3 regions of the Ralstonia psammae genome follow, and region 1 is predicted to be linked to each of the others. Evidence: predicted binding sites of a transcription regulator. Region 1 holds the regulator's gene; each other region holds the start of a gene.
What was found. Region 1 encodes NrdR, which represses ribonucleotide reductase genes. Its sites were predicted from a motif close to CACNANATNTNGTG; they were not measured.
Positions count from the first base shown of each region.

Region 2: a site for NrdR is predicted at 1,340-1,353, ahead of R2N16_RS19150 (ribonucleoside triphosphate reductase). Genes of this name have one in related genera too.
Region 3: a site for NrdR is predicted at 773-786, ahead of R2N16_RS22185 (ribonucleoside-diphosphate reductase subunit alpha). Genes of this name have one in related genera too.

Region 1 covers NZ_CATZBU010000001.1:42,699-44,875, forward strand. The annotation lists gene glyA (serine hydroxymethyltransferase) at 1-603, shown strand, start outside; gene nrdR (transcriptional regulator NrdR) at 729-1,193, shown strand; gene R2N16_RS00255 (energy transducer TonB) at 1,354-1,926, opposite strand; gene R2N16_RS00260 (pilus assembly protein) at 2,035-2,177, opposite strand, start outside.
Region 2 covers NZ_CATZBU010000011.1:37,697-39,873, reverse strand. The annotation lists gene R2N16_RS19160 (dicarboxylate/amino acid:cation symporter) at 1-542, opposite strand, end outside; gene R2N16_RS19155 (DHCW motif cupin fold protein) at 912-1,253, shown strand; gene R2N16_RS19150 (ribonucleoside triphosphate reductase) at 1,389-2,177, shown strand, end outside.
Region 3 covers NZ_CATZBU010000015.1:49,003-51,179, reverse strand. The annotation lists gene R2N16_RS22190 (LamG-like jellyroll fold domain-containing protein) at 1-322, opposite strand, end outside; gene R2N16_RS22185 (ribonucleoside-diphosphate reductase subunit alpha) at 974-2,177, shown strand, end outside.

The DNA.
Region 1 (2,177 bases):
AACCCGGTGCCGCACGCCGACTTCGTGACGACGACCACGCACAAGAGCCTGCGCGGTCCGCGCGGCGGCGTGATCCTGATGAAGGCCGAGCACGAGAAGGCCATCAACTCGGCGATCTTCCCGGGTATCCAGGGCGGCCCGCTGATGCACGTGATCGCCGGCAAGGCGGTGGCGTTCAAGGAAGCGCTGTCGCCGGAATTCAAGGCCTACCAGCAACAGGTGGTGAAGAACGCTGCCGCCATGGCCGAAACGCTGATGGCCCGCGGCCTGCGCATCGTCTCGGGCCGCACCGAAAGCCACGTGATGCTGGTCGACCTGCGCGCCAAGAAGATCACCGGCAAGGAAGCCGAGAAAGTGCTGGGTGACGCACACATCACCGTCAACAAGAACGCCATCCCGAACGACCCGGAAAAGCCGTTCGTGACGTCGGGCGTGCGCCTCGGTTCGCCGGCCATGACCACGCGCGGCTTCAAGGAAGCGGAGGCCGTGAAGGTCGCTCACCTGATCGCCGATGTGCTGGACAATCCGCACGACGAAGCGAACATCGCCGCCGTGCGCGCCAAGGTGGCTGAGCTGACCAAGCAGTTCCCGGTCTACGCCTAAGGCATCCGCCGATGGCCGGATCTTCCGGCCACGTAGTACCCTGCCGCGATGCGCCTACCCGGGCCATCGCGGCGTTGTTCTTTTAGCGCAGTGCGTTCTTTGAGGTTGCCGAGGAGACCACCGGCATGAAATGCCCCTTTTGCGGCCACGCGGCCACCCAGGTGATTGATACCCGCATGTCGGAAGAAGGCGACACCGTACGCCGCCGCCGCCGCTGCGAATCCTGCGACCGCCGCTTCACCACCTACGAACGCATCGAGCTGTTCTTCCCGGCCGTCGTCAAAAAGAACGGCAGCCGCGTCGATTACGACCGTAACAAGGTCAAGGATTCCATGCGCCTGGCGCTGCGCAAGCGCCCCGTTTCCGCCGAAGCCATCGACGAGGCCATCGCCCGCATCGAAGAAAAACTCCTCAGCCACGGCGAGAAGGAAATCGGCAGCGACCGCGTGGGCGAGCTGGTGATGCGCGAACTCAAGCGGCTGGACAAGATCGGGTACATCCGGTTCGCGTCGGTGTACCGGAGTTTTGAGGATCTCGCGGAGTTTCGCGACGTGCTGGACGAGGTTGCGGCGACGAATGTGCGGAAATAACGCTTTGGGCGGGGTTTTGAAGCGGATCGAGTCCGTCGTTGTTGCGGTGTGACACCGCAGCCGTGCGCCGTCTTCGCACTAGCCGCGAAACGGCGACAGCGGGACGCGCCTGACCACGAATTCCCGCGCCGAACCCCTCGATACACCACTGCAACGCAAGCTAGCGCTTTTCAGGCGGTTCAATCTGAAATTCCAAGTCCCGCATCGCCGCTACATCCATACCCAGGCGCTTGGCGGGAACGAAGCGTGTCTCCATGAGTACCAGAGCCAATCTGGCTGCGGCTACGCGATTTCCTTCACTGGCGCGGATAATTTCGGCGCGCACGACGGCACCATCACGGTCGATATAAACGCGCAACATCATCGATGATGGGTCTGTCACGAGCCCCATCACTTCCAGAAGCTCAAGCGTGCTCGCCGGCAAGGCTTGGCGATCCACTTCCGCAGAGGTATAGAACCGAAGCCCCTCAACCTCCCCGGGAAGGGAGGCGCCCCGCGTGGGTGCTTGTGGAGAAAGACTTGCCTCGGTGGGTAAGCTGGCTTTTCGCGGAGAGACCGGCAGCACCGAAGGCGCAGGCGGGAACGGCACTCCTGTGCCATGCTTCGCGCCATCGCTCGCGGCTTCCGCAGCGGGAGTTACCAGGAGGCTGACGAACAACGGCCGCTGATCACCTGACGATTTGTCGCCCAGTGCTTGTGGCGTCCAAAATCCGGCAGCATGCAGAAGGGCCAAGTGGCCCGCCGCAGCAACCGCCCAGCCGATCCACGCACGCCTCATACAACCGATCTTTCCTTGACCTTCTGCGGCACGTCGAGGAGCGGTGCCATTGTCCGGTCGCCGTTAGTCAGCCGTAGGAACTTCACGCCAATTGATCTGGCGAATCGCCTGCACCACCGTCGGTACCAATGGTACGGAATTGATGGCGCTGTTGTCGGTACCCGCCTCCAGCCGGACAGAACCATTGACATTCAGATAGGACAGAT
Region 2 (2,177 bases), on a different contig from region 1:
CCACGGCCGATCACGCTGTCCATCGGGTTCTTCATCGTCGACAGCGCGGCGCCGAAAAACAGCGAGAACACCAGGATCTGCAGGATCTCGTTGGTGGCCATGGCCTCCACGATGCTGCGCGGGAACACGTGCGTGATGAACGCCTTGAGCGTGAAGTCGCCCGTCTTCAGGCCCGAGGTGGCCGACACATCCGGCAGCGCGAGGTTCATGTGCACACCCGGCTGGAAGAAGTTGACCAGCAGCATGCCCAGCGCCAGCGACGTGGCCGACGCGCACACAAACCAGACCATCGCGCGCAGGCCCACCCGGCCGACCGAGCGGCCACCGCTCATGCTCGCCAGGCCCGTCACCAGGGTCGAGAACACCAGCGGCGCGATGATCATCTTGATCATGCGCAGAAAGATGTCCGTGATGATGCTGAAGTACGAAGCGATGTCCTTGGCCGCCGCGGCGTCCTTGGCGTATTCGTGGCAACCCCAGCCGACAGCAATGCCCAGCAGCATTGCCAGCCCGATGTGAGAGGTCAGACGTTTGGTGTTCAAGACTTTCTCCAAGGAATATCCGTGGCCGGAGGGACGGCGCACGCAGACGCGGATCTCATGGGGCCAAGGGCCGGCCCAAGCTCGTCACGCTTTGTAAAAAGCGACGATATTAGAGAAGCGCATGGCGATCGTTATGTCGATGTTGCATAGCACCATGCAATTTCTGCATACATTGATATGGCGCCTCTGGCGCTCTGCTGCGATGCCGCATGGGCAGTGGAATCGGCCGGCGCGCGGCGGATTATTGAGCCGCACGCAATGCCGTCGGGGCGTACCAACAAGCGCCGTTTAAAGCACATGAAATGCGACGCTTGCACCACGTAAGCCGCTGATACCATCGTGGACTTACGTCACCCACCGGAGCCCGCGATGAAAATGGCACCCTTCGCCTTTGGCACGACCGACTGGTCCGCCGTTGAACCGACCGAACACACTGGCGAGACCGGCATGGCGATCTGGCGCACCCGCTACTTTGGCGACGCGTCGAACCGCATCCGCGTGCGCATGGTCGAGTACACGCCCGGCTACCTGGCTGACCACTGGTGCAAGAAGGGCCACATCCTGTTCTGCCTGGATGGCGAGCTGGAAACCACGCTGGAAGACGGCCGCAAGTTCACGCTCACGCCCGGGATGAGCTATCAGGTGGGCGACGATGCTGAAGCCCATCAGTCGTACACCAAGAATGGCGCCCGGCTGTTCATCGTCGACTGACAGTGACACGCACTTTCCGCGTCACACACGAACCGGTTGACCGGGGTCAAGCGATTCAAAAATCCAGGTCATTCAGGCTCATTGACCACAATATGTAGTGCTAGTCTGACTCCATACCACTAGATGGAGTACCCCATGACGAGCACACAGGTCAGCAGGCAAGTCACCAAGCGCGACGGTTCATTGGCACCGTTTGATGCGCAGAAGATCCGCCAGGCCATCGCCGCAGCCGGCCAGGCCATCGGCGAATTCGACACCGTCGAGGCGCAGCGCCTGACCGCGGGCGTGCTCGGACATCTCGCCCCGCTTCCCTGCCCTGATATCGAAATCATCCAGAACTGCGTGGAAGAGGTACTGGTGAACGCCGGCTATTGGCGCACCGCGCGTGCCTACATCGTCTACCGCGAGCAGCACGCCCGGCTGCGTTCGCTCAAGCACACGCTGGTCGACGTCGAGAGCACGATGGACGAGTACCTTGAGCAGCGCGACTGGCGTGTCAATGCCAACGCCAATCAGGGCTACAGCCTGGGCGGGCTGATCCTGAACGTGGCGGGCAAGGTCACGGCCAACTACTGGCTCTCGCACGTCTACAGCCCCGAAGCCGGTGCGGCGCACCGCGAAGGCGACCTCCACATCCACGATCTCGACATGCTCTCGGGCTACTGTGCAGGCTGGTCGTTGCGGCAGTTGCTGACGGAAGGCTTCAACGGCGTGCCGGGCAAGGTGGAAGCCACGCCGCCGCGGCATATGTCCGCAGCCATCGGGCAGATCGTCAACTTTCTCGGCACGCTGCAAAACGAGTGGGCCGGCGCGCAGGCGTTCAGCTCGTTCGATACGTACATGGCGCCGTTCATCCGCCGCGACGGGATGTCGTATGCGGCGGTAAAGCAATCCATGCAGGAGCTGATCTACAACCTGAACGTG
Region 3 (2,177 bases), on a different contig from region 1:
AGCTTGGCGTATCCAGCGGCGGCTGGGCGGTGGTCGTGCCCAGCGTCCCCCCGGTGGAAGCCGGCATCACCGCCAGCGTGCCGAGGTTCGGCAAGCTGCGCTGCAAGAGCGCGCTCTGCACCTGCGCGTAGGTGGCGCCGTCCACGCCCACCACCAGCACCTTCTTGCTGGCGTTGGAGGACGGTGCGTCCGTGTTGCCCTGGTTGGCGATGGGGCTGCTGTCGCTACCGCCGCATGCGGTCAATGTGGCCGCCAGCGCAGCGGCCACGGTTGTGCTTAGCGTGGCCCTCAGCAGGCCGCGGGCAGGTTGATTCCAAGCCATGTCGATTTCCTCGGTCGTTGTGTGCGGCGCTCGGTGTCCCGCCGCTGTGATTGCGCTCCCTGCAATGCGACCGAAGCGTAGGGTTGGGGCCTGTCGCTCAAGTGACAGCCGAGGCAAGAATGCTGATGCCGCTATTCGGATTTCTTGAGCGAGTGGAATGTCGAGGAAGGCATCGGCCGCAGCATGCCTGCACCGGTGCAGTGCGCTGCACACTTGCCCCCACCGTAGATGAGGTGACGTCTATTGAGCTTGCGACGTCGATAGAAAGAATTATTCTGGAAGAAGGGTCATTGCGACGCCGCACGCCAGCCCCGCCGACCCGTTGTGCCGCCTGGGATGGCGGGTTTGCGGCACTGCATTTGGATTGAGAAACCCCCCCTTCGTCGCCATCTGTCAAGACTGGTCTTGTTTGATCGATCCACTATACTTAGGGCTAATCCCGGGGTAACACACTAGATATAGTGGTGACTTTCCGGGATTCTTATTTCGGCGCCACGCGGGGGCGGGCGTACGGCGGGTCAAGCCGACGCTTGGGAGCTGAGAAAAGGCAAGGGTCTTTTCCGTCTCATTTCTCCGCATGGCGCAAGGGTTCGCCAAGGGTGCTTCACCCAGCGGCGAGCCAATAAAACGAACGGTTCAACAGGAGTCCACATGCAGACGGCCCAACCCGAAATCCACTCCGGCACCGCCAATCCTTCCCAATTTGCGCAAAGCGCTGGCGGTACGGCCGTGGCCCCCAGCGCCGGCTACGCCGACTACAAGATCATTCGCCGCAACGGCGCCGTGGTCAGTTTTGAGCCTTCCAAGATCGCCGTGGCCATGACCAAGGCCTTCCTCGCCGTGAATGGCGGGCAGGGCGCTGCTTCCGCGCGTGTGCGCGAGCTGGTCGACCAACAAACGCAGAACGTGGTGCGCGCCCTGCTGCGCAGCCGTCCGAACGGCGGCACGTTCCACATCGAAGACGTGCAGGATCAGGTTGAACTGGCCCTGATGCGCTCGGGCGAACATGACGTGGCCCGCGCCTACGTGCTGTACCGCGAGCGCCGCGCCCAGGAGCGCGCGCAAGCCGGCGAAACCCAGCAGCAACCGGCCGTCATCGGCCTGAACGTGACCGACGGCGGCATCACCCGCCCGCTGGACATGGCGGCGCTGCGCAACGTGATCGTCTCGGCCTGCGAAGGTCTGGGCGAAGCGGTGGATCCGGAGCCGATCCTCAAGGAAACGGTCAAGAACCTGTATGAAGGCGTGCCGATGACGCAGGTGTACGACTCGGCCATCCTGGCCTCGCGTACCCTGATCGAAAAGGACCCGGCGTACAGCCAGGTCACGGCGCGCATCCTGCTGCACACGATCCGCCGCGAAATCCTCGGCGAAGAAGTCACGCAAGCGGAAATGAGCACGCGTTACGTCGACTACTTCCCGCAGTTCATCAAGCGCGGCATCAACGCCGAGCTGCTCGACGACAAGCTGGCCCAGTTCGACCTGGCCCGCCTGGGTGCGGCGCTGGACGCCTCGCGCGACTTCCAGTTCAACTACCTCGGCCTGCAGACGCTGTACGACCGCTACTTCCTGCACATCAACGAGACGCGCATCGAGATGCCGCAGGCGTTCTTCATGCGCGTGGCGATGGGCCTGGCGCTGAACGAAATCGATCGTGAAGCCCGCGCCATCGAGTTCTACCAACTGCTGTCGTCGTTCGATTTCATGTCGAGCACGCCGACGCTGTTCAACTCGGGCACGCGCCGCTCGCAGCTGTCGTCGTGCTATCTGACCACCGTGTCGGATGACCTGGACGGCATTTACGAGGCGCTGAAGGAAAACGCCCTGCTCTCGAAGTTCGCGGGCGGCCTGGGCA